Regions from separate parts of the Nocardia sp. JCM 38205 genome, predicted to be linked through region 1. Evidence: riboswitches for the same ligand, from Rfam matches in the RefSeq annotation. Region 1 holds a riboswitch; each other region holds the start of a gene.

Region 1 (10,435 bases):
GCGGCCTGGTCCGTCACCGGGCCACTGCTCGAGGAATTACTCGCCGCCGACGTCGTGCTGATCGGCACGCCCATGTACAACTATTCGATCCCGGCCGTCCTGAAGGCCTGGATCGATCAGGTGGCGTTCCCGCGAATGTCACTGGGCCACAGGCGGTTCGTGGTGACCAGCGCGCGTGGCGGCGCCTACTCGCCCGGTTCACCGAAGGCCGGCTACGACCATCAGGAACGCTTTCTGCGCGATTTCTTCGCCGGTCATTTCGCCGTGCGCGATGCGGTGTTCGTGAATGCCGAGCTGGCCAATTCCCGGCTCGATCCGGGCCTTGCGCACCTGCGCGCCGATCATGAGCGCTCCTATGACCTGGCCCTGAAAACGGTGCGTGAGCTGGCCGGGCGGTACTGATGAGCTGGTTGATCCTCGGCCTCGCGGGGCTGGTGGAAATCGCGTGGTCGCAGTCCATCAAGCCGACGGAGAATTTCACCCGCCCGCTGCCGACCCTGCTGTGTTTCGCGCTCGGGACCTTCGCGGTCTACCTGTTGTCGCGGGCCATGCAAACGCTGCCGGTCGGCACCGCGTACGCGGTCTTCACCGGAATCGGCGCGGTCGGGGCCGTCGTGCTCGGCGTGGCCGTGCATCGTGATCCGTTGAGTGCGGGAAGATTTGTGGCATTGTCGCTGATCGTCGGCGGGATCGTGCTGGCCAAGATGACCGATCCCGGATGATCGGATCACCGCTGCCGCAAACGGTCGGACGGGCCCGGGCGCGCGGGTAAGGTCGGTCTGATGGTCGATCAGCATGTGCGTTATCCGGACCTGTCGGCACGGCCTCACGAGCTCACCGTCGAACGGGTCATGACCGCGTCACCGACATTGTTGTACCTGGCCTGGACCCAGGGCTTCGATATCTGGTTCGCGATCCCCGAATCGGTTCGCATGCGCCCGCAGGTGGGTGAACCCTTCTACTTCGAAGCCGACAATCAGGGCACGCCCGTCCCGCATTACGGTCGCTTCCTTCGGCTCGAGCCGGACCGCCGCATCGAGCTGACCTGGGTCACCGGCGCGGGCGGCACCGAGGGTGCGGAGACCGTGGTCCGGGTGGAATTCGTGAAACAGCCACGCGGCATTCGAATCAAGCTGCGGCACAGCGGGTTCCCGAACCAGGAAGCCTGCGATCGGCATCGCGCCGCGTGGCCCGCCGTCCTCGAGCAGCTGGACAAACGAACTTCCGCCGCGGTCTGAGCGGTGCGGGTAGGTTCGAGCGGAGAACCTACCGACAAACCGATCGTGGAAAGGACTGTGATGCCCACACGTACCGCGCGCACCGCATGGACCGGCGGCCTGCAGGACGGCACTGGACAGGTCGAGCTGGCCAGCTCGGGCGCAGGCAAGTACGACGTGTCGTTCCCGAAGCGGGCCGCCGACAACGCCGAGGGCACCACAAGCCCGGAGGAACTGATCGCGGCCGCGCATTCGTCCTGCTACGCGATGGCGTTGTCGGCCGAGATCGGCAATGCCGGCGCCACCCCGCGCAGCCTCGACGTCACCGCCGACGTCACCCTCGGGCCGGATCCGGCGGGCGGCTTCCGCATCAGCGGAGTCAAGATCACCGTCCGCGGCCGCGTCGACGGTCTCGACGAGGCCGGCTTCCGCACCGCCGCCGAAGCCGCCAAGGCCGGTTGCCCGGTCAGCAAGGCCCTCGCCGGGGTCGACAACATCACCCTGGACGCCGCACTGGAGTCGTGAGTCGGCACCGCCCGGGTCCATTCCGCAACGGAAAGCCCGGGCGGCCATCGGCGCGAAGGCCGCACCGCCCGAATCGGGAAGCCCGGAACCTCCGGCGAAAAGGCAGTGCCGGTCACGGATACCGACACTGCCCTGTGTGCTTCTCGATGCGGGATCAGCCCGCGGCGGTAGCCGCCTCTCGCACCGGGGCATCGGTGCGGCCGGCGAACTCGGTGAGCATGGCGTAGCCGAGGCCGAGGCAGGCCCACAGCGTCGTCGAGACCGCGAGTGAGGAGATCCGGAACTCCCACAGCAGGCTCGCCGGGAAGTCGGCGCCCACCTCGTTCACGCCCGGCAGAACGATGTAGCCGATGGTGGTGAGCAGCACGAAGGCGGCCACACCCGCGGTGAGCCGGAGGGTATCCGGGCGGCCGGCCAGCAGCTTCCAGACGTATACGCCCGCCCCGACGGCGGCCAGGCCGAGCAGCACCGCCGCCAGCCACAGCAGCGTCCGGTCGTTGATCGTCTCCGGATCGCCGACCGCAGGCGGGTTGGCCGGGTACTTGAAGAACGGCACGGCGATGATCGCGGCCCAGCCGCCGATGCCGAGCCCGAGGGCCAGCTTCGGCCCCGACAGCGCGGTGTAGCGCCGCGCGACGTGGGCGACGGCACCGAAGATCGCACCGAACGCCATCCCGGCCAGCCCGAGCGCGAGGAACTGGCCCGCCTTCTGGCCGCTACGGCTGACCAGCGGTTCTTCCTCGTCGCCATGGGAGTGACCGGCGGAGGGCTGTTCGCCGTGCGAATGTCCGCCGGATTCGGCGGCCGCGCCGGCTTCCTCGATGGCGATGGCCGCCTCCACCTTGGGCTCGCCGACGAAATAGCCGACGGTGCCCGCCAGCAGGCCGGCGATCAGGCCGGCCAGCAGACCACGAAGCAAGAGGGTGCGCAGAGTTCCGATCAGTGGCACGGAAGACCCAGCAGGTGGCGTCCGTCGTGCATCAGCTCATGCATGAACATCCCGCTGCGCGAGATGGCGCCCTGATCGAATCCGACCAGGTAGAGGGTGAGCAGAGCGAGCAGAACGACACCGACCGTGATGAGCACGGTGGCCAGGGAATCGGTGACCCGGGCGGATACGCCAGGGGTGTGCACGAAGGCCATTGCAGTCCTCCTTGGGATAAACGCGTCCCGTCGAAGTGGTCGCGAAGGTGCCGGTGTCTGGCTTTCCGGCACCGAACCCGGTGGCTGGAACACAGTGGCGCGACCGCTCCGGATTTGCACCGGATTCCCGCGTCACCTACGCGTTTGTCCCTCGAACTGTGACACCCCGCGGCGGCCGTCGTCAATATCGGATGGCGACGGCTGCCGTGGCGAATGGGGCGTCAGCTCGCGGAGGCGGCCTTGCCCGCGACGTCGAGCACGACCTCGAATTCGAGCAGCGAGGCACCGGTGGCGACCGGCTTCTGCTGCTGGCCCGCATGCGCCTCGCGGGCCGGGCCGTCGCGCCAGGCGGCGAAGGATTCTTCCGAATCCCATTGCGTCACCACGAAGTACCGGTTCTCGCCCGCGGTCGGACGCAGCAGCTGGAAACCGAGGAAGCCGGGCGAGTTCTCCACCGCGTGTGCCCGGTGGGCGAACCGCTTCTCCAGCTCGGGGCCCGCGCCCTCGGGAACCTCGATCGCATTGATCTTCACAACAGACATGCCACGATTGTGCCCCCTTGCCCCGCGACCGCGGCCGGGTGCGACCGGTATCACCGATGGGTGCGGCACAATCGCGGACGTGTTGTACGACGAAGGCGGGACGGGCACGCCGCTGCTGCTGTTGCACGGCCTGATGGGCAGCGCCCGCACCTGGCGCGATCACCTGGACTGGCTGCGCGGCTTCGGCCACGTCTACACCTTCGATGCCGCCGGGCACGGCAGGCCGGCCCCCGCCGAACTGAGCACCGAGGCGTTCGTCGCCGATCTGGCCGCCGCGACCGCGCCCATCGCCGAGCCGATGGTGGTGATCGGGCACTCGATGGGCGGGCTGCACGCCTGGATGTTCGCCGCGCAGTTCCCCGAACGGGTGAAAGCGCTGGTGGTCGAGGATATGGCCCCGGATTTCACCGGCCGAACGGCCGCGCACTGGGCGGCCATGATCGAGGCCTGGCCGCAGCCGTTCCCGGACGAGCGGGCGGTGCTCGACTTCTTCGGCCCCGTCGCCGGACGCTACTTCCTCGCCTCCTTCGACCACGGCCCCGACGGCTACCGGCTGCACGGTTCGGTCTCCACCTTCCGCGACATCTCCGAGGAATGGGGCACGCGCGATTTCTGGGCCCAGTGGCGCACGATCCGCGTGCCCGCCCTGCTGATCGAGGGCGAACACACCATCACCCCGCCCGGCCAGATGCGCGCCATGGCGGAGGTCCATCCGGGGGCCGAATACGTGCTGGTCCCCGACGCGGGCCACCTGGTGCACGACGATCAGCCCGAGCGTTATCGGGCGGAGGTGACCCGGTTCCTCGGCGGGGTGCTCGGGACCGAGGAATCGAACGGTGCCGTCGACTGCTCCGCGAGGACTCGGACTGCCGAGAATGGTCGCGTCGACGATGCGCACAATGCGGGCGAACGGGCGGTCGGCCCAGGGAATTCGAGAGCGGCGACCGATACCGAGACGTGCTGAGCGTCAACTCGGACCGGGCTCCACTCGGCCGGCTCGGCCCCGGTTCGTATCGGCGAGCTCGAGCCCGGCTCCGGGTGCGTCGGCCGGCCCCGGTTCTCGGGTTCGTGCGCGAACTCAGCTCCCGGGCTCGCGGTGCCCGGCCTCGCCCGCCAGCGCGAACAGCCCGTCGGCGGTCTGCTCGATCAGCCCGTCCACCAGCAGCGAATCCAGGGCACGGTCACGCTGGCCCGGGTCCCGGGTCCATGCCATGTCGAGCCGCACCCGTTCCACCGGCCCGGCCGCATCACGCAGCACGTCCATGAGCCGGCCGCGGGCCTGCCGGTCGGTGCCCTCGTACTTCTGCGTGCGCCGCACCACCTGCGAAGCGGGCCTGCCCGCCTCGTTCCACGCGCACCGCGGCAGCGGGCAGTTGTCGCAGCCGGGGGAGCGGGCGGTGCAGATCAGCGCGCCCAGTTCCATCAGAGCGGCGGAGAAGGTCGCGGCCCTCGGCACCGACGCGGGCAGCAGCGCCTCGGTCTCGCGCAGATCCCTCGCCGAAGGATTACCCGCATCGGCGCGCCCGTGTACCGCGCGGGCAACGACCCGGCGAACATTGGTGTCCACCACCGGAACTCGCTGCCCATAGGCGAAACACGCGACGGCGCGGGCGGTGTAATCGCCGATGCCGGGCAGGCCGAGCAGCACCTCGACGTCCTCGGGCACCCGATCACCGTGCTCGCTCGCCAGCACCCGCGCGCATTCGTGCAGCCGCAGCGCACGGCGCGGATAGCCGAGCTTGCCCCAGGCCCGCAGCACCTCCGCCTGCGAGGACGCCGCCATGGCCGAGGGCACCGGCCAGCGCGCCACCCATTCCCGCCAGATCGGCTCGACTCGCGCCACCGGCGTCTGCTGGAGCATGATCTCGCTCATCAGGATCTGCCAGGCACTCGCGCCCGGCCGGCGCCAGGGCAGATCGCGCGCGGTGGCCCGGTACCAGTCCAGTAGGGCGTCCGGGTCCACCGTCGCTGTCTCGGGCGTCGTCCTCACCTGCTGCTCACCGCGTTCGTTCGGGCCTGGCCAGACGGTGTTAGCGGCCCCGTAACGGGAACCGACTCGTCGGTAACACACGATCTGTGCAAAATGGACACATGCCTCAGTCGAACCCGATCAGCGCCTGGAAATCCCTTCGCGACGGCAACGACCGTTTCGTCAACGGCACGTTGTTGCATCCTAATCAGGGCGCCGCGGATCGAGCCAAGCTCGTCGGCGGTCAGCATCCGACCGCCATCCTCTTCGGTTGCGGTGATTCCCGCGTGGCCGCCGAGCTCATCTTCGACCAGGGCCTCGGCGACATGTTCGTGGTGCGCACGGCAGGCCACGTCGTCGACTCGTCGGTGCTCGGCTCCATCGAATACGGCGTGCAGATCCTCAACGTGCCGCTGATCGTGGTGTTCGGCCACGACAGCTGCGGCGCGGTGAAGGCCACCCTCGACGCCCTCGACGGCGGCGAGGTCCCCGGCGGGTTCATCCGGAGTCTGGTCGAGCGCGTCACCCCGTCGGTGCTGCTCGGCCGCCGCGAAGGACTGTCCACCGTCGACGAGTTCGAAGCGCGCCACGTCCAGGAGACCGCCGAACTGCTGCGTCAGCGTTCGTCGATCATCGCCGACCGGGTCGCCAGCGGGCAGCTCGCGATCGCGTGCGTCACCTACACCCTGGCCGACGGCAGGGCCAAGCTGCACAGCTCGCTCGGTGACATCGGCGAGGTCGCCTGAGCCGCGAACGCTCACATACGCCCAGCTCTCGGCGGGTGCGCGGGGCGTCGTCGACACGGTTGACGGCCCGACACGCCGTGCCCCTGAGTTGCTGTGCCGAGCGGTGCGCTTACCGTTGACTCGTGCTGGAACCGAATGGACCGCTGCCTCCGGAGATCTATTGGCGGCGACGTGTTTTTGCCATCGGCGTACTGGTCGTCGCGCTCGTGCTGGTGATCTGGCTGGTGGTCGCGGTATCGCGGGGCGGGGATTCGCCCGGCGATACCCAGACGGCGGCGACGTCGTCGACCGAGACGAACAAGCCGGCGGGGCAGGCTTCGACGAAGAAGGAAGCCGCGGCCGAATCGTCCACGCCGTCCGGCTCCGGCACCCCGAGCAGCGGCGCGCCGGTAGCGGCCGGTCAATGCTCGGATCAGTCGCTCGCGGTGAAGGTGACGGTCGCCCAGCCCACCTATCGGGTGGGTGAGCAGCCGGTCTTCGGCATCGTCATCACCAATATCTCCGCCGATCCCTGCACCCGCGATACGGGTTCGGGCCTCCAGCAGGTCTCCGTGCACACCCTCGACGGCCAGCGGCGGCTGTGGGCAAGCACCGATTGCTATCCGGACGGCGAGCCCGATGTCCGCACCTTGCAGCCGGGCGAGCAGGCCGCCTTCACCGTCACCTGGACCGGCGCGACCTCGCAGCCGGAATGCGCGGGGGAGCGGGTGCAGGTTCCTGCGGGCGCGTACACCGTGGTGGCGCAGCTGGGCGCGATCCGCAGTGCGCCGGAGCCGTTCAACATCGCCTAGGCCCTCGGCACCACCGGTCAGCCTTTGCCCTTGCCGAGGCCGGCCATCCGGATCGCGCCGCGCAATGACGTCGCCTCGATCAACTTCATCGGCGTCGATTTCGCATCGGTTCCCGGCGGCACGATCGCGGTGGTGAATCCGAGCCGCTCGGCTTCGGCGAGGCGCCGGGCTGTCGCGGTGACCCGGCGCACCTCGCCTGCCAGGCCCACCTCGCCGAGGATCACCCAGCCGGGTTCGATGGCGGTATCGCGCGCGGAACTGGCGATGGCCAGCGCCACCGCCAGATCGGCGGCGGGTTCGACCAATCGCATACCGCCGACCGTCGCGGCATAGATGTCCTGCTTGCCGACATAGAACCCGCAACGGCTCTGCAAGACCGCCAGAATCATCGCGACCCGGTTGTAGTCCAGTCCGCTCACCGCGCGCCGCGGCGCGGGCACCTGGGTGTCCACGGTCAGGCCCTGGACCTCGCCCACCAGCGGGCGCTTACCGTCGAGCGCGACCGTGACCGCGGTACCCGGCACCGAATCGGTGCGGTGGTGCAGGAACAGCCCCGACGGGTCGGCCACGCCGGTGATGCCGTCGTCGTGCAGTTCGAAACAGCCAACCTCGTCGGCGCTGCCGAAGCGGTTCTTGATGCCGCGCACCATTCGCAGGGTGGAGTTCTTGTCGCCCTCGAACTGCAACACCACATCCACCAGGTGCTCGAGGGTGCGCGGGCCGGCGACCGCGCCGTCCTTGGTGACGTGCCCGACCAGCAGCACGGCGATTCCACTGGATTTCGCCAGCGAGGTGAGCGCCGCCGTCACCGCGCGTACCTGGGTGACGCCGCCGATCACGCCATCGGTGTCCGGCGCGAGCATGGTCTGCACCGAGTCGACAACCAGCAGCGTCGGGCGCACCTGCTCGACATGTCCGAGCACGATCGACAGATCCGATTCCGCCGCCAGATACACCCGCTCGTGCACCGCCCCGGTGCGGTCGGCGCGCAACCGCACCTGCCCCGCCGACTCCTCGGCGGTCACGTACAGGGCGCGCTCGTCCCGAGCGGCGGCCCACCGATGCGCCACCTCGAGCAACAGCGTCGACTTACCGACCCCCGGCTCGCCCGACAGCAGCACCACCGACCCGGCGACGACGCCACCGCCGAGCACCCGGTCCAACTCCGCCACACCGGTCGACCGAGCCGCGGTGAGCTGGGAATCGACCTGCGAGATCGGCGAGGCGGCCGTACTCGGCAGCATGGCCCGCCGCCCGGCGGGCGCCGCCACCGAGGGAGCGATCTCCTCCACGGTGCCCCAGGCACCGCAGTCGGGGCACTTGCCCACCCATTTGGCGACCTCGTGCCCGCACGCGGAGCACTGGAACACCTGCTTACTCTTCGCCACACGCGCACCCTACGCATCCGCACCGACACGCCGCCCCGCAACGGCGAACGGCCGCCGCATCCGAGGATGCGACGGCCGTTGCGCTGTGGATCGGGGCTCAGTGCCCGCCCTTGGCACCGCCTTCGCTGGCGCGCGACAGGTCGGACTCGTGGCGCTCGGCCACGGTGCCCGCGTCGACCGGCACCTGCATCTGCACGGTGCCGTTCTCCTTGAAGTCGAAGGTCACGGTGTAGGTGAGACCGGGGGTGATGTCCTTGGTCAGACCGGTGATCTCGATGCGCGCCGGATCGGCCTCGGGGTCCTCGCCCTCGGCGGCGGCCGGAGCAGCGGTGGTGGTGGTCGGCGCTGCGGTGGTGGTCTCGGTGCCGTGCTGCTCGCCGGAGCTGCCGTGCTCGTCGGAGGAACCGTGCTCACCCGCGGCGGCGGTGGCGTCGGCGCCCGCGGCCACGACGGTCTGCTGCGGCTTCAGCTTCAGCGTCGAACCGCCACCGGGGGCGGTGATCTTCACTTCGCCCAGATCGGTGCTGATCTTGGTGAGCTCGTCGGCGGTGGTCTCGCTGGTGTTGACGAACGACAGCGCCAGCACGGCCTTGCCGCCCGTGGCATTGGTGTGCTCGCCGCTGGGCGGGTAGACGATGTGCACGTTGCGCAGCGAGATCTTGCCGACGTCGGCATGGTTGCCGTTGATCGCGGCCACCTGGTCGGCGGTCTGCGAGATCTGGCCGGCGCTGCAGCCGGTCAGGGCGAGCGCCGCGCCGGCCGCGAGGGCGGCAACCATCGCCATGCGACGCCGCGGGGTCGTACCTGCCGCCGGGGCGGTCACAGCTTTCAGGGCAGTCACGGGTTGTCCTCCATGTCGAGCGGGCTCACTCCAACTAGGGACTGTAGTAGTTGGCCGGGAGTACCGGGCGCGCGGGGAGTATGTGTCGGGTCCGGATCGCCTGGGCGCGGAGGCGGGTGCGCCGGGCCGCGCGTAGGTGCGTGCGGTGGTGCGCCCGGCCGCGTGCGTGCGCGAGTTCCGCCTGAAAGCGGAAGCTCGCCCGTCGCGGCGCGCCCGCCCGCGGGGCGCGACGGGCGACGCGCGGAAGCGTTGTCTCGGGGTGATCACGATTCGCGGTTGTGCGCGCGGCTGTGCGCAGTGCTACTGTCCCGCTGGGTTTCCCGGCGCTGGAAGTGCCAGGAGGTAACTCGTTCTGGCGCAACGCAATGCACATCGCGCAGATTCTGTCAAGCCCCGAGGTCGGCCCGTTGTGGCCCTGACCTGCACAGTTGATCGCGCCGTTATCGAGCCGCATGTTAAACTGTGAACATCGAAAGGGGCACGGGACACATGATTTTTAAGGTCGGAGACACCGTCGTTTACCCCCACCACGGAGCGGCGCTGATCGAAGCTATCGAGACTCGCACCATCAAGGGTGAGCAGAAAGAGTATCTGGTCCTGAAGGTCGCCCAGGGTGACCTGACTGTTCGGGTTCCCGCAGAGAATGCGGAATACGTCGGCGTCCGCGACGTCGTCGGGCAGGAAGGTCTCGATCGGGTTTTCCAGGTGCTACGTGCGCCACATACGGAAGAGCCGACCAACTGGTCCCGCCGCTACAAGGCCAACCTGGAGAAACTCGCCTCCGGCGATGTGAACAAGGTGGCCGAGGTCGTCCGCGATCTGTGGCGTCGGGAGCAGGACCGCGGTTTGTCCGCGGGCGAGAAGCGGATGCTGGCGAAGGCCCGGCAGATCCTCGTCGGTGAGCTCGCGCTCGCCGAGGGAACCGACGACGGCAAGGCCGAGACGCTGCTCGACGAGGTTCTCGCAGCGGCTTCCTGACCGTGAACAGCTCTGACGGCCGCGGCCGCGTGGTCGCGTTGGTGCCTGCCGCCGGCCGTGGCGTGCGCTTGGGTGAATCGACACCCAAGGCGTTCGTCGCGGTCGGCGGTACACCTATGCTCAGATCCGCCGTCGATGGGCTGCTCGCCTCGAATGCCGTGGACGAGATAATTGTCATGGTTCCGACCGAACTGGTGCAGACCGCAGTTGCCCTCCTGCCGTCCTCCGCGCCGGTCCGCGTCGTCGTCGGCGGGGCCGAACGCACCGATTCGGTCCGCGCCGGAATCGCCGCCGC
Region 2 (10,435 bases), on a different contig from region 1:
GCGCGCCCGTCCGGTGAGGGCCTCGTATTCGGCATTGCCGTCGGCGACCACGCGAGCAGCCTCGGCTTCGGCGGTGTCCACCAGATGGTCGGCGTGCGCGGTGGCCTCGGCGACCATGCGGTCGGCGTGCGCCTTGGCGTCGGCGAGGATGCGGTCGGCCTCGGCTCGTGCGTTCTCGATGGTTTCGGCGGCCTGTTCGTTGGCGCCGGTCACCGCCGTTTCGGCGGCGTTGCGGGCATCGGTGACGATCTTGTCGCGGTGGTCGAGGACGTCCTGGGCGTCGTCGAGTTCGCCCGGCAGGGCGTCTCTGACGTCGTCGAGCAGCTCCAGCACATCACCGCGCGGCACGATGCAATTGCGCGTCGGAGGGATCCCGCGCGCCTCTTCGACGATGGCGACCAACTCGTCGAGTGCTTCGAATACGCGATACATGCTCACTTACCCCGCTCTCCGGATCGACGGCGAACTTCCGTCGCCGCCCAGTGTGCCCTTCGCCACGGCCTGTGCCGAGTCCCTTTCCGGTGTGTCGTGCCAGTGTCTCGCAGACCACAGAAATCAAGTGGAGTAAGGGCCTCCGCTTCGTGCTAAATTCGTTCGGAAGCCACAAGATCTTCATAAGCGGACCACAGGCACACCCTGCGACCGTGCAGTGAAGCAGGCCGACGAGCAGGACACCTCGACATCGACGTTGACAGGTTTCGTGTGTTCAGTACACACTGAACACACGACACACGAAGCCTGGCGTTCACGCCGACGGGAAGGAATGCGAAGACCCTCGCAGTTGTCTTACCTGTTGGCTCACGTTCGATCGGAATGACCATGACCGTCCTGGAACTACCGCGACCGGCACTGCCCACCGCGCGCGTTCTCACGCCGCTGGCCGGGCCGTACCCGGATATGCGGGAAGCGTCGAGCCGGCGGCTCGGTCGCGTGCTCGGGTATCTGCGCGGCGATCGGGCATTCCCTCAGCTGATCCGGTTCGCCCTGGTGGGCGGCTGTAGCAATATCGCCTATGTGCTGCTGTTCTTCGGCATGCTCGGCATCGGGCCGCTGGTGGCCAATGTGGTCGGTTCCGTCGTCAGCACGATCATCGCCAACGAGCTGCATCGCCAGCTCACCTTCCACGCCGCCGGTCGTGTCGGCTGGTTCACCGCCCAGTGGGAAGGCGGCGGGCTCGCGCTGGCCGGCCTCGGCATCTCCACCGCAGGTCTGGCCGCACTCGATTTCTGGGCGCCCGGCCTCGACAGCACCTTCCAGGCCGCCGCCGTCCTCGGCATCACCGCCGCCGTCGGCGGGTTGCGTTTCCTGGCGCTGCGCGGATTGGTCTTCTGAGTTCACCTGCCAGACGACGTCGCCCCGGCCCACCGAGGTGGTGTCCGGGGCGACGTCGTGAGTACGGTCAGTTCGCGCGCTCGGCGATTCGATCCAGCAGCCGCTTGTGCACCGCGGGCGGCAGCATGTCGCTGACGTCGCCGCCGTAGGTCGCCACTTCCTTGACCAGCGAGCTGGACAGGTAGCTGAGCGCCGGGTTGGTGGCGATGAAGAAGGTGTCTACACCGGACAGCTTCTTGTTCATCTGCGCCATCTGCAGTTCGTAGCCGAAGTCGCCTGCGTCGCGCAGCCCCTTGACGATCGCGGTGATGCCCTGTTCACGGGCGAAATCCACCAGCAGACCGGCCCAGGATTCCACCCGCACGTTGGGCAGATGCGCGGTCGCCTCCCGCAGCATGTCGATGCGCTCGTCGACGCTGAACATGCCCTTCTTGTTCTTGTTGATCATCACGGTGACGACGACCTCGTCGAACTGGGCCGCCACCCGATTGAACACGTCGATATGTCCATTGGTCACCGGGTCGAACGAGCCCGGGCACAGCGCTCCTGCCATGAGTCAGACGCTAGCAGGCCGGGGGCCGGGTTCGGCGGGGGCGCCATCGAACTCGGCGAGCTCGATCCTGGTCTCGCCGTAGCGGCGCGGCTTCCGCGCCGAATATCCGGCGGGCCAGTCGATCTCGGGTGAACGGCTGGACCGTTCGACCACCACCAGCGCATCGGGTGCGAGCCAGCCGTTGCCGGCGAGCGCGGTGAGATCGGCGATCACGGTGGCGGTGTCGAGATCGTAGGGCGGATCGGAGAACACCAGGTCGAACTCGACCGGCGCCGGCTGCGCCAGCACGCTCGCCACGGACCCGACACGCAGCTCGGCGCCGGGCAGTCCGAGATCGGCGATATTGCCGCGCACCACCGCGGCGGCCTTGCGATCGGATTCGATCAGCATCGCCCGCGCCGCGCCGCGCGAGAGCGCTTCCAGCCCGAGCGCACCGGACCCGGCGTACAGGTCCAGCACCCGGGCACCCTCCAGATCCAGCCGGGCATCGATCGCGCTGAACAACGCCTCGCGCACCCGATCCGAGGTGGGCCGGGTGCCCGCGGGCGGGACGCGCAGACGGCGCCCGCCCGCGGTCCCGGCGACGATGCGGGTCATTCGGATTCGCGCACGGCCAGCTCGACCAGCAGGTCACCACCCTCGACCTGCTGCACCTTGCCGATGGCGACGCGGCCGACCAGGCCCGCGCGCGGCGCGGTGATGGCGGCTTCCATCTTCATGGCTTCGATGGTGCCGATGGTGTCGCCGGCCGCCACCGTGTCGCCCTCGGAGACGGCGAGGGTCACCACACCGGCGAACGGCGCGGCGATGTGGCCCGCGTTGTTCTTGTCGGCCTTCTCCGCGGCCGGGATCTCGCTGGCCACCGAGCGGTCGCGCACCGACACCGGCCGCAGCTGGCCGTTGAGGATGCACATCACCGTGCGCATGCCGCGTTCGTCGGGCTCGGAGATCGCCTCCAGGCCGATGAGCAGGGTGACGCCCTTCTCCAGCTGCACGCGGTGTTCTTCGCCGCGCCGCAGGCCGTAGAAGAACTGGTTGGCGGACAGGCCGGTGGTGTCGCCGTATTTGTCGCGGTGGGCGAGGAATTCAGCGGTGGGCCCTGGGAACAGCAGCCGGTTGAGCGTGGCGCGCCGCTGCTCGGAGGTACCCGCCAGCCCGGCCTCGTCCTCGGGGGTGAGCGGTGTTTCCGGCTTGGCGGTGCCGCGCCCGGCCAGCGCCTTGGTGCGGAACGGTTCGGGCCAGCCACCGGCGGGCGTGCCGAGCTCGCCGCGCAGGAACCCGATTACCGAATCCGGGATGTCGTAGCGGCCGGGGTCGGCGGCGAAGTCCTCGATGTCGACGCCGGTACCGACCAGCGCCAGCGCCAGATCACCGACGACCTTCGACGACGGCGTCACCTTCACCAGCCGGCCGAGCAGCCGGTCGGCGGCAGCGTATTTCGCCTCGACCTCTTCGAAACGATCACCGAGGCCGAGCGCGATCGCCTGCTGACGCAGATTCGACAGCTGGCCACCCGGGATCTCGTGGGTGTAGACGCGGCCGGTCGGCGCGGGCAGACCGGATTCGAACGGCGCGTACACCTTGCGCAGCGCCTCCCAGTACGGCTCCAGATCACAGACGTTCTGCAGGCTCAGGCCGGTGTCGTGCGGGCTGTTGGCCGCCGCCGCCACGATCGCGGACAGCGCGGGCTGGCTGGTGGTGCCCGCCATCGCGGCACTGGCGCCGTCGACGGCGTCGGCCCCGGCCTGCCAGGCCGCCAGATAGGTGGCCAGCTGACCGCCGGGAGTGTCGTGGGTGTGCACGTGCACCGGCAGATCGAAATTGCTGCGCAGCGCCGAGACCAGGGTCGCGGCCGCGGGGGCACGCAGCAGGCCTGCCATGTCCTTGATCGCGAGGACGTGGGCGCCCGCGTCGACGATCTGTTCGGCCAGCTTGAGGTAGTAGTCGAGGGTGTAGATGTTCTCGTCCGGGTTGGACAGATCGCCGGTGTAGCTCATCGCGACTTCGGCGATCGCCGTACCGGTTTCGCGCACCGCGTCGATGGCCGGACGCATCTGGTCGACGTTGTTCAGGGCGTCGAAGATGCGGAAGATGTCGATACCGGTGGCGGTCGCCTCGGAGACGAAGGCCCTGGTCACCTTCTCCGGGTACGGCGTGTAGCCGACGGTGTTGCGGCCGCGCAGCAGCATCTGCAAGCAGATGTTGGGAATCGCCTCGCGCAGGGCGGCCAGTCGCTCCCACGGGTCCTCGTAGAGGAACCGCAGCGCGACGTCGTAGGTGGCGCCGCCCCAGGCTTCGATGGACAGCAGCTCCGGGGTCAGCCGGGCGACGTGGCCGGCGACAGCGAGCAGTCCGCCGGTGCGTACCCGGGTGGCGAGCAGGGACTGGTGCGCATCGCGGAAGGTGGTGTCGGTGACCGCGACCGCGTCCTGTTCGCGCAGTGCCCGCGCGAAACCTTCGGGGCCCAGCGTCAGCAGTCGTTGGCGCGAACCGTCCGGCGGCGGCACCGACAGGTCGATGGCGGGCAGCTTGTCGTGCGGGTACACCGCGGTCGGGCGTTCACCGTGCGGCTTGTTGACGGTGACGTCGGCCAGGTATTCGAGGATCTTGGTGCCGCGGTCGGCGGACCGGCGCAGGTCGAGCAGCTGCGGCCGTTCGTCGATGAACGACGTGGTGACCTTGCCCGCCCGGAAATCCGGGTCGTCGAGCACGGCCAGCAGGAACGGAATGTTGGTCGTGACGCCGCGGATGCGGAACTCGGCCAGCGCACGCCGGGACCGCGCGACCGCGGTGGAGAAATCGCGGCCCCGACAGGTCAGCTTGACCAACATGGAGTCGAAGTAGGCGCCGATCTCGGCGCCTAGGTTGGCGCCGCCGTCCAGCCGGATGCCCGCGCCGCCCGGGGTGCGGTAGGCGGTGATGCGGCCGGTGTCGGGGCGGAAGCCGTTGGCCGGATCCTCGGTGGTGATCCGGCACTGCATGGCCGCGCCGCGAATGGCGACGGTGTCCTGGCTCAGACCCAGATCGGCGAGCGATTCACCGGCGGCGATGCGCAGCTGCGACTGCACCAGATCCACATCGGTGATCTCCTCGGTCACCGTGTGCTCGACCTGGATGCGCGGGTTCATCTCGATGAAGACGTGGTTGCCACGCTCGTCGAGCAGGAACTCCACGGTGCCAGCGCAGCTGTAGCCGATCTCGCGGGCGAAGGCCACCGCATCGGCGCAGATGCGTTCGCGCAGTTCGGGATCGAGGTTCGGCGCGGGGGCGAGCTCGATCACCTTCTGGTGCCTCCGCTGTACCGAACAGTCGCGTTCGAACAGGTGCATGACATTGCCCTGCGTGTCGGCCAGGATCTGCACCTCGATATGGCGCGGATTCACCACCGCCTGTTCGAGGAAGACGGTCGGGTCACCGAAGGCCGATTCGGCTTCGCGGGAGGCGGCTTCGATGGATTCGCGCAATTGCGCGGGCGCGGCGACCCGGCGCATACCGCGACCACCACCACCGGCGACGGCCTTGACGAAGATCGGGAATTCCATCGATTCCGCCGCGGCGAGCAGCTCTTCGACATTTGCCGACGGTTCGCTCGATTTCAGTACCGGAAGCCCGGCCGCCTTGGCCGCGGCGATCGCGCGCGCTTTGTTACCGGCGAGCTCGAGCACCTCGCTGGAGGGGCCGATGAAGGTGATGCCCTCCCGCGCGCAGGCGGCCGCGAGGTCGGGGTTCTCGGACAGGAAGCCGTACCCGGGGTAGATGGCGTCGGCCCCGGCTGTCTTGGCCGCCTCGATGATGGCGTCGATGGACAGGTATGCCCGGACCGGGTGGCCTTCCTCGCCGATCTGATAGGCCTCGTCCGCCTTCAGGCGGTGCACCGAGTTGCGGTCCTCATGCGGGAAGACGGCCACGGTCCCGATGCCGAGTTCATAGGCCGCACGGAAGGCGCGGATGGCGATTTCGCCGCGGTTGGCAACCAAGACTTTCGAGAACATTGACCTAAGGTACCCGCCCTCGCACCGTGGGCCGACAGGGAAGTCCCCTTCGCAGCAATCTTCACAACCGGTCCTTGCATGGTTGCGAAGTTGCGTTCACCCGGCCGTCATATCTCACCGCACCGCCCGGCGGAACGTGCGATGAACGCCGGGTCATAGCTACTGGTGAGTTACCTACTGGCCGGTCACCACCAGTGCAGAGTGCGGTACCGCAGGCCACCACGCAGCTGGCCCACCCCGACGCCGATCAGCAGACCACGCTCTTCGCCGGTCAGCCCACGCGAGAACGCGAGCCGGAGCAGGCGGATCAGCACCTCCGGCAGATGGATCTCCGGCAGACCGTTACCGGGGAATTCGGCATTCAGCCGGGCCAGGCCGATACCGCGCGCACGTCCCTGGCGATAGCCCGGCCGGAACCCACGGCGATAGCGATAGGCGACCAAGGCCTGGGGCAGGAACCCGGTACGGAAACCTTCCCGGTGCGCATGCCAGCCGAAGGCGAGATCCTCATTGGCCGCATAGGTGACGTCGATCCCGCCGAGTTTGCGATACACGTTCGCTCGGCACGCCATCGCGCAGCCGACGATCACCGGGGCGAACACTCCGGGCGGCTGGAATCGATCCGGTTCGGGCACCTCGGCGATGCCCCGCCGGTTGCCGGCATTGAGCGAGCGGCCTTCGACCGCACAGCTGATCAGGTCGTAGCCTTCGTCGAGGAACGCGAGCATGCGACGCATCCAGTCCGGCTGCACGCGGTCGTCGTGATCGCAGAACAGCAGCACATCACCGGTGGCGTACTCGGCGCCGACATTGCGGGCGTACGCCGCGCCGGCCCTCTCCGACGCGGCGACCCAGCGCAGGTGCAGCCGTTCCCGCAGCGGGTGCCCGGCCAGATGAGCTTCGAGGCCGAGTGCGCTGCGATTGTCCGCGACGACGACCTCGAACTCGCCGTCGTAGTCCTGTTCGGCGAGTGCCGTGAGCTGCTCGTCGAGATGCCCGCGATCGGTATCGCCGGCGATGTGCGCGGGAATGACGACCGAGGTCATCGGTGGTTTCGGTGCCTGCACGGCTCCTCCTCCTCGCCGTTGTGAAAGACAGGTGTTTAGGTTAAGTCAGGGATGGGCGGCTCACCACCGGAGCGCTGCCCCGACTATCGTGGGCACCGCAGCTGGTTCGCCGGCCGGACGACAAGGAGCCCCGAACGTCCGCCCCGGCGTCGAAGCCCGCCCCTGGCGGGTGAGAGGGAACCCGGTGGAAATCCGGGACTGTCCCGCAGCGGTGAGTGGGAACGACCGCCGTCATCAGCACTGGGCACACCGCCTGGGAAGCGACGGCCAGTAGGTCGGCCGAATCGGCCGGTGCCCGCGAGTCCGAAGACCTGCCCGTTGTGCCGGATACGCCGTATCCGGCGGCCATCGCCTCGTGGACCGGGCGCTCGCCACCTGTGTTGCCAATACCCGACCCGTCTGCCGGGTCGTCCGGGGCTCATCGGTGCCGTGCGTACCCGAATCGGCGATCGCCCGCCGCAACTCAGCACTGGAGAAACACCGTGACTGTTCTTACGCACAACCCGTTCACCGCAACGGTTCTCGGGCTTCCCCGGGTGGGGCCACGCCGGGAACTCAAGCGCGCCACCGAGTCCTATTGGGCCGGGCGCATCGACGCTGCTCGACTGCACGAGGTGGCTCGCGAGCTGCGTCGTGCCCAGTACACCGAATTACTCGATGCCGGAATGGATTCGATCCCGGTCGGCACCTTCTCCTATTACGACCAGATGCTCGACACCGCCGTGCTGCTCGGCGCGCTACCGCCGCGCGTGGCCGGTATCGAGGCCCCGCTGGACCGCTATTTCGCCGCCGCGCGCGGTACCGACGCGGTCGAACCACTGGAGATGACGAAGTGGTTCGACACGAACTATCACTACCTGGTTCCGGAGCTCGGACCGCAGACCACGTTCACCCTGCATCCGGAGACCGTGCTCGACCAGCTGGGCGAGGCGATCGAGCTCGGCGTGCCCGCGCGGCCGGTGATCATCGGGCCGGTCACCTTCCTGAAGCTGGCCAAGACGGCCGGGGCGGCCGCGCTGGAGCGCATCGACGAGCTGGTGCCGCTGTATCGCGAACTGCTGAGCCTGCTGGCCGGGGCGGGCGCGCACTGGGTGCAGATCGATGAACCGGTGCTGGTCACCGATCTGACCGAGGACGAGCTGGCCGTGGTTCGGCGGGTCTACACCGAGCTCACCGCGTCCGGTGATCGCCCGGCGATGCTGGTGGCCACCTACTTCGGCACCCCGGGCCCCGCGCTCGCGGCACTGGCGGGCACCGACGTCGAAGGCCTCGCGGTCGATCTGGTCTCCGGCACCGAAGTGGGCGAGCTGGCGGCGGTGCCCGCACTGGCGAACACGCTGCTGGTGGCCGGTGTGGTCGACGGACGCAATGTGTGGCGCACCGACCTCGATGCCGCACTGAGCACCCTCGGCACACTGCTCGGCTGCGCGAAGTCGGTGGCGGTATCGACCTCGTGCTCGCTGCTGCATGTGCCGTACTCGCTGGCGGTCGAGACCGGGCTCGACGACGCGTTGCGTTCGTGGCTGGCCTTCGGTGCGGAAAAGGTCGGCGAGGTGCGGGTGATGGCCACCGGCCTGAGCGCGGGCACCGCGACGATCGCCGATGAATTGTCCGCTGCGCGTGCGGCTTCGGCGAGCCGTGCGGCCGATCCACGGATCAGCAACGGCCAGGTGCGGGCCAGGCTGGCGGCCCTCGGTCCCGACGCGGTGCGGCGGGCGCCGGCCGAACAGCGCAGGCAGCTGCAACGCGAACGGCTCGAGCTGCCGCTGCTGCCCACCACCACCATCGGCTCGTATCCGCAGACTTCGGCGATTCGGTCGGCCCGCGCCGCGGTGCGTTCGGGCGAGATCGACCGCGCCGCCTACGAGCAGCGGATGCGCGACGAGATCGCCGACGTCATCGCCCTGCAGGAGAAGCTGGAGCTCGATGTGCTGGTGCACGGCGAGCCGGAACGCAATGACATGGTGCAGTATTTCGCCGAGCAGCTCGACGGATTCGCGGCGACAGAGCTGGGTTGGGTGCAGTCCTACGGCACCCGCTGCGTCCGTCCGCCGATCCTGTTCGGTGATGTGGTGCGTCCCGCGCCGATGACGGTCGATTGGATCACCTTCGCGCAATCGCTGACCGAGAAGCCGGTCAAGGGCATGCTGACCGGGCCGGTGACCATCTTGGCCTGGTCGTTCGTCCGTGATGATCAGCCGCTGGCGGATTCGGCCAGGCAGGTCGCGTTGGCCATCCGGGACGAGACCGTGGATCTGCAACACGCCGGCATCCGGATCATTCAGGTGGACGAGCCGGCGCTGCGGGAGTTGCTGCCGCTGCGGGCCGCCGAACAGCCCGCCTATCTGGACTGGTCGGTGCGGGCGTTCCGGTTGGCGACTTCCGGCGTCGCCGACTCCACGCAGATCCACACACATCTGTGCTATTCGGAATTCGGCGAGGTGATCGATGCGATCGCGGGCCTGGACGCCGACGTGACCTCCATCGAGGCGGCGCGTTCACGCATGGAGGTGCTCGACGATCTGAATGCCGCCGGTTTCGATCTCGGCGTGGGCCCCGGCGTCTACGACATCCACTCCCCGCGCGTACCCAGTGTCGAGGAGATCACCGCGTCGCTGCGAGCCGCGCTGAAAGCCGTGCCCGCCGAACGCCTCTGGGTCAATCCCGACTGCGGCCTGAAAACCCGCGGCACCGCCGAGGTCGAGGCTTCGCTGCGCAATATGGTCGCCGCCGCCCGCGCCGTGCGCTGATCCGCCGGACCGGGTGAACGAGCTGGGCCACGCCCCGAAAGGCGTGGCCCAGCCTCACATCGGCCACCTGCTGCCGCACGCCCTTCAGCCCTCCGTCTCCCCCGCAGCCCCCGTTTCCTTACGCCGAGCACGCTTGATCACACATCCCTGACACCGACGCCCGACCCGCAACACCGGCCGGTCCCGAGCATCCGGCGCCACCACCCCACGCCACAGCGCCCTGCACCCCTGATTCCGCTCCATGTGCCTGCCCCTCCTCACCTGTCGATTCGATCGTTTCGCCAGGTTGGACGGACCGGATGGGGATTCGGTTCCCGTCGGCGTCAACAATTTTCGACGCACCGTACGACACGCCGAAATCGTGGCGTCGACGGCAGAAATCGGACCACGTCGAGGTCGGTCGCAACGCGCGAAAACCGCGAACAACTCCGATGAGCTGTTCGCGGTTCGCCGGCGGCAGCGCGTCTCAGGCGACGACCAGTTCCCGCTGTTCGACGCCGACGTACGCCGACAGCGGGCGGATCAAGGCGTTCGACTGGGTCTGTTCGATGATGTGGGCGGTCCAGCCGGTGATGCGGCTCATGACGAAGATGGGAGTGAACATCTCGATGTCGAAGCCCATCAGGTAATAGGCGGGGCCTGCGGGGAAATCGAGGTTGGGTTCGATGCCAGTGGCCTCGGCCATGGTGTGTTCCAGTGCGGAGTACATGCGCACCCACTTCTGGCCGCCGGTCACTTCGG
Region 3 (10,435 bases), on a different contig from region 1:
GGAGTGATCAACAGATGGTTCTCGCCCGTCTCGGGATGCGGCACGCGGGTGGCCCGCACCCCGAACACGGCGTCGATGACGTCGGCGTGCAGCGCGATCTCGGGTGGCTCCAGCGGCTGGGCCCGCCCCTCGTGCACCACCAGCACCCGGTCGCAGTAGCGATCGGCCAGCGTCAGGTCGTGCAGCGCGGCGATCACGGTGCGGCCCAGGCGCCTGGCGTGGGCGAGCAGCTCGAGCCGGTGAGTGATGTCGAGATGATTGGTGGGCTCGTCCAGCAGCAGCACCGGAGTGTCCTGCACGAGTGCGCGCGCCAGCAACACACGCTGACGTTCGCCACCGGAGAGCCGATGCACCGGGCGGTCGCCGAATCCCGCGAGATCGACCGCGGCCAGCGCGTCGTCGACGACCGTGCGTTCGCGCGCCGAACCCGCACCCCACGGCGGCAGATACGGCGTCAGGCCGAGCGCGACCACCTCGCAGGCCAGCAGATCATCGGGCGGGCGTTCGTCCTGCGCCACTAGGGCGACAGTGCGCGCGCGGCGGCGGGGCGAGAGGGCGTGCAGGTCGTCCGGGCCCACCAGCACCCGCCCACGCCGCGGCTTCGTGAGCCCGGCGAGCGTGCGCAGCAGCGTGGTCTTGCCCGCGCCGTTCGGCCCGACGATGCCGATCATCTCGCCGGCACGGACCTCGAAGCCGACGCCGGTCAGGACCTCGCGCCGCCCGGCCCCGCAGGCCAGATCGTGCACGGCGACGACCGCCCCGCCGGTGGGGGCGCTCGCGGTCATCGAAGGCTGCGGCCGTCCAGCGGTCTCGCCGCCGCTCCGGTCGCCGGCCTCGGCCGCGGTGAACGCGCTGCTCACGACGCACCGAACCGGTAATGACGCCGGCCCATCAGGATCAGGAACGCCGGCGCGCCGATCAGCCCGGTCAACACCCCGACCGGTATCTCGGTGGGGCGCACCAGGACTCGGGTCGCGGCATCGGCGATCACCAGGAACAGCGCGCCCAGCAGCGCGCAGGCGGGCAGCAGCGTGCGATGGCGTGGCCCGACCACCAGGCGCGCCGCGTGCGGCACCACCAGGCCGACGAAGCCGATCCCGCCCGACACCGCCACCAGCACACCCACCAGCACCGCGAGCAGCACGAACAGCGCGATCCGCAGCTCACGCACCGGAACCCCGAGGGAACCGGCGGAATCGGCGCCCAGATGCAGCGCGTCCAGCCAGCCCGACGCCGCGATCAGCGCCACCGCGGAGGCCGCGACCACCGCCAGCGGCACCGCGATCTTGGTCCAGTCCGCCCCCGCCAGGCTGCCCAGCAGCCAGAACAGCACCGACTGCGCGGCCGCCGGATCGGTGCTGCGAAAGATCAGATAGCTGGTGAGCGCCGAGAATGCCGAGGCCAGCACGGTGCCGGTCAACACCAGCCGCAGCGGGGTCAGCCCGCCCTGGGTCACCGCGATCATGAACACCAGCGCCGCCGCCGCGAACGCGCCCATCAGCGCGCCACCGGACAATGCCCAGATCCCCGCCCCCGCGAACACACCCGAGGTGATCACCGCCGCGGCACCGACCCCGGCGCCGGAGGACACGCCGAGCAGAAACGGGTCGGCCAAGGGGTTGCGTACCAGCGTCTGCATGGCCGCACCGGCCAGCGCCAGCCCGGCACCGACGATCGCGGCCAGCACGGTGCGCGGCACCCGCAACTGCCAGACGATGGTGTCCAGGCCGGGATCCGGCGGAATCCGGCCGCTCAGGCGGTGGGTCAGGACCTCGACCACGCCCGATACCGGAAGCGATTCCGCGCCGAATCCGGTGGCCAGCACCATGACCGCGGCCAGCGCGGCCAGCAGCAACGGGACGACGACAGCGGTGCTGACACGAGTCATCGCGCACGCACCATCGATGAACAGCGCTCCACAGGCAAGTCGCGGCCTCTCCAGAGTTCGTCCGGTGGGGGAGGTCTGACTCGCGCCCGCAGTGGGCGCTCACAGTGGCGCGACCGTCCCGGATTTGCACCGGATTCCCGCACCCACCGAGGGTGAGGCCGAACTCTACCGATCGGTCCGGTTCGCCGTGGCGCCGGGTCGCGGCGATGGCAGAGGTTCGCGCGCCGTGCCTACAGTGAAAATATGTCGCCGCTGGACGATCGACACCCGTCCACTGTCACCGACTGGGCCGACGCGCGACGGCGGGCCCGATTGGCCGAGACCCGGCTCGGGCACAACTGGACGACGTTGCGCCGCACCCGGTTGGTGTTGTCGCGGGTCGGTGCGCTGGTACTGATCGTGCTGATCGGCATGGTCCAGTACTGGGTACACGACGTCGCGCCGGAGCGGGCGCGGCTGGCGGGCACCGAGCCGTCGCTGCTGCCGATCTCCGCGCCCGCCGATCCGGGGGACTGGGATACCGCCGTCGTCGACATGGTCGGTCTGGGCGGTCTCAACGCCTCCGACACCGCCGAGGCGCTGCCCGCACTGGCCACGATGGGCGTGGTGTGGGCGATCCGCTACGACAATCGCGGTATCGACACCAAGGTGATCGCCGATCTGATCATCCGGGCCGCGGTGATGTCCGGGATCCGCAATATCGTGCTCACCGGCCACAGCATGGGTGGGGTGATCGCGCTCGAGGTGGGCCAGCACATCCACACCGGCAGCGAGCTGCGCCTGGTCGCGGTGCTGCTCGACTGCACCCCGCTCGACCTCGACGCGGTACGACCCGACAAACGCGGCCGCGGCCAGGACATGGTGCGCTGGATGGGCTGGCTGCCCGGTGCCAGGGAGAGCCGCACGCTGCGCCTGACCGTCGAAACCTATGCGCGCCGGGAACGTTTCGTCGACCGCGAGGGCGTCCCCGGTATCCGCGTCGCCGAGTTGGGTGATGTGGTGGCCGAAGTGCTGCGCGACAAGATCTTCAACCCCGACGCCGCCAGCAACGGCCTGATCGAATCCCAATTCCTGGCCATCGTGGCCGGTGGTTCGGCCGACAACCTGCGCGCGCTGTCCGAGCCCGCCGACGGCAAGCCGCGGCCGGCGATCGTGTTCATCCGCCCGCACGACGCCCACCGCGACGACGTGGTCGACGTCGAACGCACCCATCAGGTGCTCATCGACGAGGTCGGCGGCGTGGACGGCGCGCTGCTGGTGGTGCTGCCGCACGGCACCGGCCACGCCAATCCACGGCAGCGCCCGCACGAGTACAACACCGTGCTCGCCCAGCAGGTGCAGCCGTTCGTGGAACGGTTCGAACAGCAGAGCGCCGACCGCGTCGACGCCGGACGGTGAGCCCGAGTTCGGATCACGGTGCCGTTAACGGTGTTCGGCGGCGGGCCCGGATTGTTGAATTCCGGCATGGCTCGACCTCGTATCTCCCGCACCGGCCCGCGCGGCCGCACCGCCGCCCTCCTGCTCGCCGCGGTATCGTTCGCGACGTTCGCGCTGACCGGATGTGCCTCCGACACGACGGAGGCGGGGTCTGTCGTCGACGGGCCGCTGCCCACCGAGGTGCCGCCGGGCACCAAGCTCGTCCTCGCCGACCAATCCGAACTGCTGCGCCATCAACTGCTGCTCTCGGGCGAGTTGGACAAGCTGCCGTTCGAGGTCGAGTTCGCCAACTTCGTCGGCGGGCCGGCCATCCTGGAATCGTTCCGCGCCGGGGCCGCCGACGCCGCCTGGGTCGGCGATGTCCCGCCCATCCACGCCCTCGCCGCGAAACAGGACGTGCCGATCGTCGCGGCGGCGCAGATCGATCCCAGCGCTTTGCGATTCGCGGTGGCGCCCGGTGTCTCGGTGCGCACGGCCGCGGAGATCAAGGGGAAGAAGATCGCCTACGCCGAGGGCACCTCACAGCAGGCGGCGGTGCTGCGTTTGCTGGACAAGGCCGGGCTGCAGACCTCCGACGTGGAGTTGGTGCGCATCCAGCTCGCCGAATTCCTGGACGCGGTACGCACCGGCCAGGTCGATCTCGCGCCGCTCAATGAACCCAACACCACCCGGTTCCTGCGCACTCCGGGCACCTCGCTGATCCCGGCCGAGGAAACCGAGGGCACCTACCCGGGGCTCACCTATCTGTACGCGCGCCGCGAGGTGGTGCGTGATCCGGCCAAGGCCGCCGCGGTGCGGGCGCTGGTGGCCGCGTACGTGCGGTCGTGGCAGTGGGTGAACGAGCACCGCGGCGAATGGGCGCAGAAGTACTACGTGGACAACCAGAAGGTGAGCCTCGACGACGCCACCCGCATCGTGGAATCGCGTGGCACCATCACCTTCCCGCATCTGGACCAGCAGCTGATCGATCGCCAGCAGGCCACCATCGACGTCATCGACGCCGCCGGCGAACTGCCGCGCAAGGTCGACGCCGCCGACGGCATCGACCTGCGATTCGACGCCGTCATCACCGAAACCGTCGGCCAGGTCGGCGCCGGCTTCGCAACCGGGAGCAACTGATGGCTGTCCATACCGCACGCGCGGGCGTCGTCGGACGGGTACCGCGCACCGCATCCACCCCCGCGCTCGCCGCACGCAAGCGCACCCGCCGCACGCTCGGTCCGGGCCGGGCGATCCCGTTCGGCGCGGCGCTCGGACCCGCGCTGCTGATCGCCGCGTGGATCGCCGGGTCCGCCTCCGGTGCGCTCGACCCGGAGACGTTGCCCGCGCCGTGGACGGTCGCGCAGACCGCGGGCGAGCTCATCGCCGACGGCCGCCTGCAATCCAACCTGCTCACCTCGCTGCAACGGGCCGGGATCAGTCTGGTGCTCGGCGTGGTCATCGGGGTGGTGCTCGCCTTGATCGCCGGGCTCAGCCGCCTCGGTGAGGCACTGGTGGACGGGCCGATCCAGATCAAACGCTCCATCCCGACGCTGGCATTGATCCCGCTGTTCATCGTGTGGTTCGGCATCGGCGAGCAGATGAAGCTCATCGTCATCACCACCAGCGTGCTCATCCCGGTCTACATCAACACCCACGCGCATCTGCGCAGCGTCGACGCACGCTATGTCGAACTCGCCGAGACGGTGGGCCTGTCGCGGACGGCGTTCATCCGCACCATCGCCCTGCCCGGTTCGCTGCCCGGGTTCTTCACCGGGCTGCGGCTGGCCGTCACCATCTCCTGGCTGGCGCTGGTGGTGGTCGAACAGGTCAACGCGACCAGCGGCATCGGCTATCTGATGACCCAGGCCCGCACCTACGGCCAGATCGACGTCATCGTGGTGGGCCTGGTCATCTACGGCCTGCTCGGGCTGCTCGGCGATCTCGCGGTACGCACCGTGGAAAGGAAGGCGCTGTCATGGCGGCAGACTCTCGGCGACTGAACCTCGTCCGGGCCCGCGCGCTCACTCGCGGCTTCGGTGAGCGGGTGGTTCTCGACGGCCTCGATCTCGATATCGCGCGCGGTGAATTCGTGGCGCTGCTGGGCCGCAGCGGCTCCGGGAAGAGCACCTTGCTGCGGGCGCTGGCCGAACTCGACGACGGTGTGCCCGGCTCGGGGGAGTTGTCGGTGCCCGCGGAAAAGGCGGTGGTGTTCCAGGATTCGCGGCTGCTGCCGTGGACACGGGTGCTCGCCAACGTCACCCTCGGGCTGACCGGGCCCGGTGCCGCCGACCGCGGCCGGGACGCGCTCGCCGAAGTCGGCCTGGCCGGCCGGGAGAAGGCCTGGCCGCGCGAGCTGTCCGGTGGTGAACAGCAGCGGGTGGCGCTGGCCCGTTCGCTGGTGCGCGCACCGGCCCTGCTGCTGGCCGACGAGCCCTTCGGCGCGCTCGACGCGCTCACCCGGATCCGGATGCATGCGCTGTTGCGTGAGCTGTGCGCCAAGCACACTCCGGCCGTGCTGCTGGTGACCCATGATGTGGACGAGGCGGTGTCGCTGGCCGATCGCGTACTCGTCCTGGAAGCGGGGCGCATCGTGCTGGACCGCCGCATAGATTTGGAACACCCACGCCGGCACAGCGATCCGGCCTTCGCGCAGTATCGAGAGGAGCTGCTCGGCGGGCTCGGTGTCGAGCCGCAGGCAGCGCAGGTGAAGCAGGCGTCATGACCGAGCAGCGACAGTTGAGTCTCAACGCGTTCATCTACCCGGCCGGCCATCACGAGGCGGCCTGGCGGCATCCCGACAGCGGCGCCGACCGGATCTACGACGTGTCCTATTACCAGCAGATCGCCCGCACCGCCGAGGCCGCGACCTTCGACGCGGTGTTCTTCGCCGACGGGCCCGCCCTGCGCACCAACGTCGAGTTCAATGCCGCGCCGGGGCTGGAGCCGATCACGCTGCTCACCGCGATCGCCGCGGCGACAACGCATCTCGGGTTGATCGCGACGGCCTCGACCACCTACTACGAGCCCTACAACCTGGCGCGGCTGTTCTCCTCGCTCGACCACATCTCCGGCGGCCGCGCGGGCTGGAACATCGTCACCACCGGAACCGAGGCGGCGGCGGCCAACTTCGGTCTCGACCGGCACCCCGATCATCGCGAACGCTATGCCAGGGCACGGGAATTCGTCGACGCGGTGGTCGCGCTGTGGGACAGCTGGGAAGACGACGCGATCGTGTTCGACCGCGCGGCCGGACGCTACGCCGACCCGGACAAGATCCACCGGATCGACTTCAACGGCGAATACCTGCGCGTGCGTGGCCCGTTCAGCTCCGCGCGCACGCCGCAGGGCTATCCGGTGCTGGTGCAGGCCGGTGCGTCCAATGACGGCCGCGCCTTCGCGGGCCGCTACGCCGAGGCCATCTTCACCGCGCACCAGCGGCTCGAGGACGCGCAGCGGTTCTACCGCGACATCAAGGAGCGGGCGCGCGGCTTCGGCCGCGATCCCGAGCACGTCAAGATCCTGCCCGGCATCAGCCCGTTCATCGCCGACACCGAAGCGGCGGCGCGGCGGCTGGAACGGGAGTTCAACGAGCTCACCGTGCCGGAATACGGTCTGACGCAGCTGGAGAGCATCGCGGGCAAGAGCCTGCGGCATCTGGCGCTCGACGAGCCGGTGCCGTACGAATTGTTCGCCGATGCCGGCGACGTCACCGATAACGCCCAGAGCCGCCTGCAAGTGGTGGCGGGAATCGTGGAGCGTGAGCGTCCCACGGTGCGTGGACTGCTGTATCGGCTGGCCGGTGCGCGCGGGCATAGGGTCGTCGCCGGAACACCGGAACAGGTGGCCGACACCATCGAAGAATGGTTCCGGCACGGTGCGGCCGACGGATTCAATGTGATGCCGCCGTATTACCCGGGCGGGCTCGAGGCGTTCACCGAGACCGTGGTGCCGATCCTGCGTGAGCGCGGGCTGTTCCGCACCGAATACCGCGGGACCACGTTGCGCGATCACTTCGGGTTGCCGCGTCCGGAGAGCCGGTTCGCGCGACGGCCCGCACTGGCCCGGTGAGCGCCCGATAGCCATCCGGCTCCGAGCGGGCCGGCGCGCGAGCACTGCGCCGGCCCGCTCAGCGCACGCGTGAGCCGAGCAGGTGCCGGATACCGCCGACGAACAACTGCAGTCCGAAATCGAAACGGGCTGTGGGGTCGATGGATTCGGTCTGCTCGAGCGGTGACGCCGCGTCGGCGAGCGCGCCCGCCGAATCCATCTGCATCCGCGACTGCTCGTCGACGGTGTGCCCGAGCACGTAATACAGCAGCGTGAACGCCGCCAGTTCGGCCTCGGCGCGCGGCATGCCCGCCCGGATGGCGGCGCCGGCGAAACGCTCGCGGCCCTTGCTGGTGGTCAGCCGCGAGGCGTAGGTGGCCGAGACGAGTTCGGCGCCGTCACGGTAGGCCAGCAGGCAGTTGCGCAGCCGGTGCGCGAGTTCGGTGAGCTGGCCGGGCCAGTCGGTGGCCGTCAGCGGATCCTCCATGGGCGCGAGGATGCGGTCGGCCACCGCGCCGAGCAGGGCCTGCTTGTTCGGGAAGTGCCAGTACAGGGCGCCCGGCTGTACGCGCAACGATCCGGCCAGGCGACGCATCGTGAGGTCGGCGAGACCGTATTGGTCGAGGATGGCGATGGCGCCGTCGACCACATCGGACCGGTGCAGTTGCACGCTGGAACCCTCCCGTCGTGTTGTGTCTCACTCTCGAGCTAGCCTATCCTGAACACCGTTCAAGTTGCCGGGTCGGTTCAGTGTGCACACTCCTTCCAGTGTGAACGCCCTCTCGATCGGCCGTCGACGGCCGCGCCCCGGCCGGATGAAAGGGATTCGTGCAGTGACCCAGGCACCCGTGACCACCGACATTCTGGCCATCGCCCGCGAGCAGGTGCTCGAGCGCGGCGTCGGGCTCACCCAGGAGCAAACTCTCGAGGTACTGAAGCTCGGTGACGACCGGCTCGAGGACCTGCTGGCATTGGCCCACGACGTGCGGATGAAGTGGTGCGGGCCGGAGGTCGAGGTCGAGGGCATCATCAGCCTCAAGACCGGCGGCTGCCCGGAGGACTGCCACTTCTGCTCCCAGTCGGGCCTGTTCCAGTCGCCGGTGCGCGCCGCCTGGCTCGACATCCCGAGCCTGGTGGAGGCCGCCAAGCAAACCGCCAAGACCGGCGCCACCGAATTCTGCATCGTCGCGGCCGTGCGTGGCCCGGACGAGCGGCTGATGGCCCAGGTCGCCGCCGGTGTCGAAGCCATCCGCAATGAAGTCGACATCCAGGTCGCGTGCTCGCTCGGCATGCTCACCCAGGAACAGGTCGACCAACTCGCCGCCATGGGCGTGCACCGCTACAACCACAACCTGGAGACCTCGCGCTCGCATTTCCCCAACGTCGTCACCACCCACACCTGGGAGGAGCGCTGGGACACCCTGCGCATGGTGCGTGCGGCCGGCATGGAGGTCTGCTGCGGCGGCATCCTCGGCATGGGCGAAAGCCTGGAACAGCGCGCCGAATTCGCCGCCAACCTGGCCGAACTGGAGCCCGACGAGGTCCCGCTGAACTTCCTCAACCCGCGCCCGGGCACCCCCTTCGGTGACCTCGAGGTGCTGCCTGCCGCCGATGCGCTGCGTGCGGTGGCCGCGTTCCGGCTGGCGCTGCCGCGCACCATCCTGCGCTTCGCCGGCGGCCGCGAGATCACCCTCGGCGATCTCGGCGCCAAGCAGGGCATCCTCGGCGGCATCAACGCCGTCATCGTCGGCAACTACCTGACCACGCTCGGCCGCCCCGCCGAGAGCGACCTCGACTTGCTCGGCGAGCTGAAGATGCCGATCAAGGCGCTCAACGACACCATCTGACGGTCGGCGGTCATGGAGATGGACGAGCGCTACAACCCGTTCACCGGCAAACGGATCGTGCCGGGCCTCGACGACCCGATCCCGAAGGCCGCCGAGCTGGGTCTGGAGCCGCCGCGGTTCTGCGAGCACTGCGGGCGCAGGATGATCGTGCAGGTCAACCCCGACGGCTGGTGGGCCAAATGCTCCCGGCACGGGGTGACCGATTCGAGCAGCCTGGAGCGCCGCTAGGGCCGCGGCCGCGGCGGTCGGTCATAATCGCGCACATGGTCGAAGCGTCTACGCAAGCCCACCCCGTGACGGCGGAACCGGGCGCTGCCGTGCGCCGCGAGGTGGGCGCGGCGGGCGTCATCGCGGCCGCCGTCATCGTCGCCAACCTGGTCGGGGCGGTGGTGTGGGCGCTGCTCGCGCCGGCCGAACAGCTGCTCGTGGTGCAGCCGGGACGAGGCGCGGCGCTCACCGGGGAGAGCGCGCACCGGTTCGACGCGGTGGCGATCTTCGTCTGCGTGGGCGCGGTGATCGGGCTGGTCTCGGCCGTGGGCGCATGGCGGTGGCGGCGGGTGCGCGGGCCCATCGCGTTCGCGGGCCTGCTGTTCGGATCGCTGGCGGGCGGCTGGCTGATGGCACTGCTCGGCCAGTACATCGCCGATGCGAACCATCCGCGCCCCACCGATCCGCCGGTGAGTCAGATCGTGGCCCTGCCGCCGGAGGTCGGCACCTGGCTCGCCCTGGTGCCGCAGCCGTTGATCGCGGCGCTGGTGGTGTTGTTCCTGGCCGCGCTGAGTTCGTCGGAGGATCTGGGGACCGGGTACGCGGGACCGGTGGGGGCGTCGCGACCGGTGCCGGATTACGCCTACGACCCCGCGGCGGTGTACGACCCGTACCGGGTGCCCGCGAACCCCGGGGTCTACGGTGCGCCGCTTCAGCCCGGTGCGCAGCGGCCGGAGACGCTGCCGGAACGGGATTCGTCGAACTGACGCCGCGGTGCGCGGGCCTGCCCGGTCGAATCGGTTGTTGGCCCAACCGTTGCCGTGTGTTCGGCCGAGTAGCTACCTGCCGACCCTAGAATTGGTGCATACGCTGGACTTTCAGGGGAGGCGAGCCATGCCGTTCTCCGATGGCGGGATCGTCGTCGAGGAACTCGACGAACGGTTCTGGCAGGTGGCCGAACCGTTGGAGTACCACGGCGCCACCGAGCGATTCGTGGTGCCCGCGGGTTTCCGCACCGATTTCGCCT

What was found. Region 1 has a riboswitch for cobalamin ahead of AC4HOU_RS12890 (CbtB domain-containing protein). Riboswitches for the same ligand answer to the same signal wherever they lie in the genome.
Region 2: linked by a shared signal. The riboswitch ahead of metE (5-methyltetrahydropteroyltriglutamate--homocysteine S-methyltransferase) and the one ahead of AC4HOU_RS12890 (CbtB domain-containing protein) in region 1 are both predicted to bind cobalamin.
Region 3: linked by a shared signal. The riboswitch ahead of AC4HOU_RS19800 (FecCD family ABC transporter permease) and the one ahead of AC4HOU_RS12890 (CbtB domain-containing protein) in region 1 are both predicted to bind cobalamin.

Annotation. Positions count from the first base shown of each region.
Region 1 covers NZ_JBYHFL010000003.1:247,894-258,328, forward strand. The annotation lists gene AC4HOU_RS12865 (FMN-dependent NADH-azoreductase) at 1-402, shown strand, start outside; gene AC4HOU_RS12870 (DMT family transporter) at 402-722, shown strand; gene AC4HOU_RS12875 (SRPBCC family protein) at 783-1,238, shown strand; gene AC4HOU_RS12880 (OsmC family peroxiredoxin) at 1,299-1,742, shown strand; gene AC4HOU_RS12885 (CbtA family protein) at 1,897-2,691, opposite strand; gene AC4HOU_RS12890 (CbtB domain-containing protein) at 2,682-2,885, opposite strand; cobalamin riboswitch at 2,917-3,069, opposite strand; gene AC4HOU_RS12895 (antibiotic biosynthesis monooxygenase family protein) at 3,107-3,427, opposite strand; gene AC4HOU_RS12900 (alpha/beta fold hydrolase) at 3,507-4,391, shown strand; gene AC4HOU_RS12905 (HhH-GPD family protein) at 4,506-5,417, opposite strand; gene AC4HOU_RS12910 (carbonic anhydrase) at 5,519-6,142, shown strand; gene AC4HOU_RS12915 (DUF4232 domain-containing protein) at 6,265-6,933, shown strand; gene radA (DNA repair protein RadA) at 6,951-8,321, opposite strand; gene AC4HOU_RS12925 (copper chaperone PCu(A)C domain-containing protein) at 8,419-9,162, opposite strand; gene carD (RNA polymerase-binding transcription factor CarD) at 9,652-10,140, shown strand; gene ispD (2-C-methyl-D-erythritol 4-phosphate cytidylyltransferase) at 10,143-10,435, shown strand, end outside.
Region 2 covers NZ_JBYHFL010000001.1:1,278,444-1,288,878, forward strand. The annotation lists gene AC4HOU_RS05985 (DivIVA domain-containing protein) at 1-432, opposite strand, end outside; gene AC4HOU_RS05990 (GtrA family protein) at 820-1,332, shown strand; gene coaD (pantetheine-phosphate adenylyltransferase) at 1,400-1,885, opposite strand; gene rsmD (16S rRNA (guanine(966)-N(2))-methyltransferase RsmD) at 1,889-2,482, opposite strand; gene AC4HOU_RS06005 (pyruvate carboxylase) at 2,479-5,877, opposite strand; gene AC4HOU_RS06010 (glycosyltransferase family 2 protein) at 6,063-6,944, opposite strand; cobalamin riboswitch at 7,094-7,277, shown strand; gene metE (5-methyltetrahydropteroyltriglutamate--homocysteine S-methyltransferase) at 7,427-9,694, shown strand; gene AC4HOU_RS06020 (bifunctional 2-methylcitrate synthase/citrate synthase) at 10,161-10,435, opposite strand, start outside.
Region 3 covers NZ_JBYHFL010000005.1:183,072-193,506, reverse strand. The annotation lists gene AC4HOU_RS19805 (ABC transporter ATP-binding protein) at 1-860, opposite strand, end outside; gene AC4HOU_RS19800 (FecCD family ABC transporter permease) at 857-1,888, opposite strand; cobalamin riboswitch at 1,940-2,066, opposite strand; gene AC4HOU_RS19795 (alpha/beta fold hydrolase) at 2,132-3,286, shown strand; gene AC4HOU_RS19790 (ABC transporter substrate-binding protein) at 3,353-4,444, shown strand; gene AC4HOU_RS19785 (ABC transporter permease) at 4,444-5,307, shown strand; gene AC4HOU_RS19780 (ABC transporter ATP-binding protein) at 5,283-6,029, shown strand; gene AC4HOU_RS19775 (LLM class flavin-dependent oxidoreductase) at 6,026-7,375, shown strand; gene AC4HOU_RS19770 (TetR/AcrR family transcriptional regulator C-terminal domain-containing protein) at 7,434-8,024, opposite strand; gene bioB (biotin synthase BioB) at 8,188-9,201, shown strand; gene bsaP (biotin synthase auxiliary protein BsaP) at 9,214-9,429, shown strand; gene AC4HOU_RS19755 (DUF2567 domain-containing protein) at 9,465-10,175, shown strand; gene AC4HOU_RS19750 (DUF1353 domain-containing protein) at 10,303-10,435, shown strand, end outside.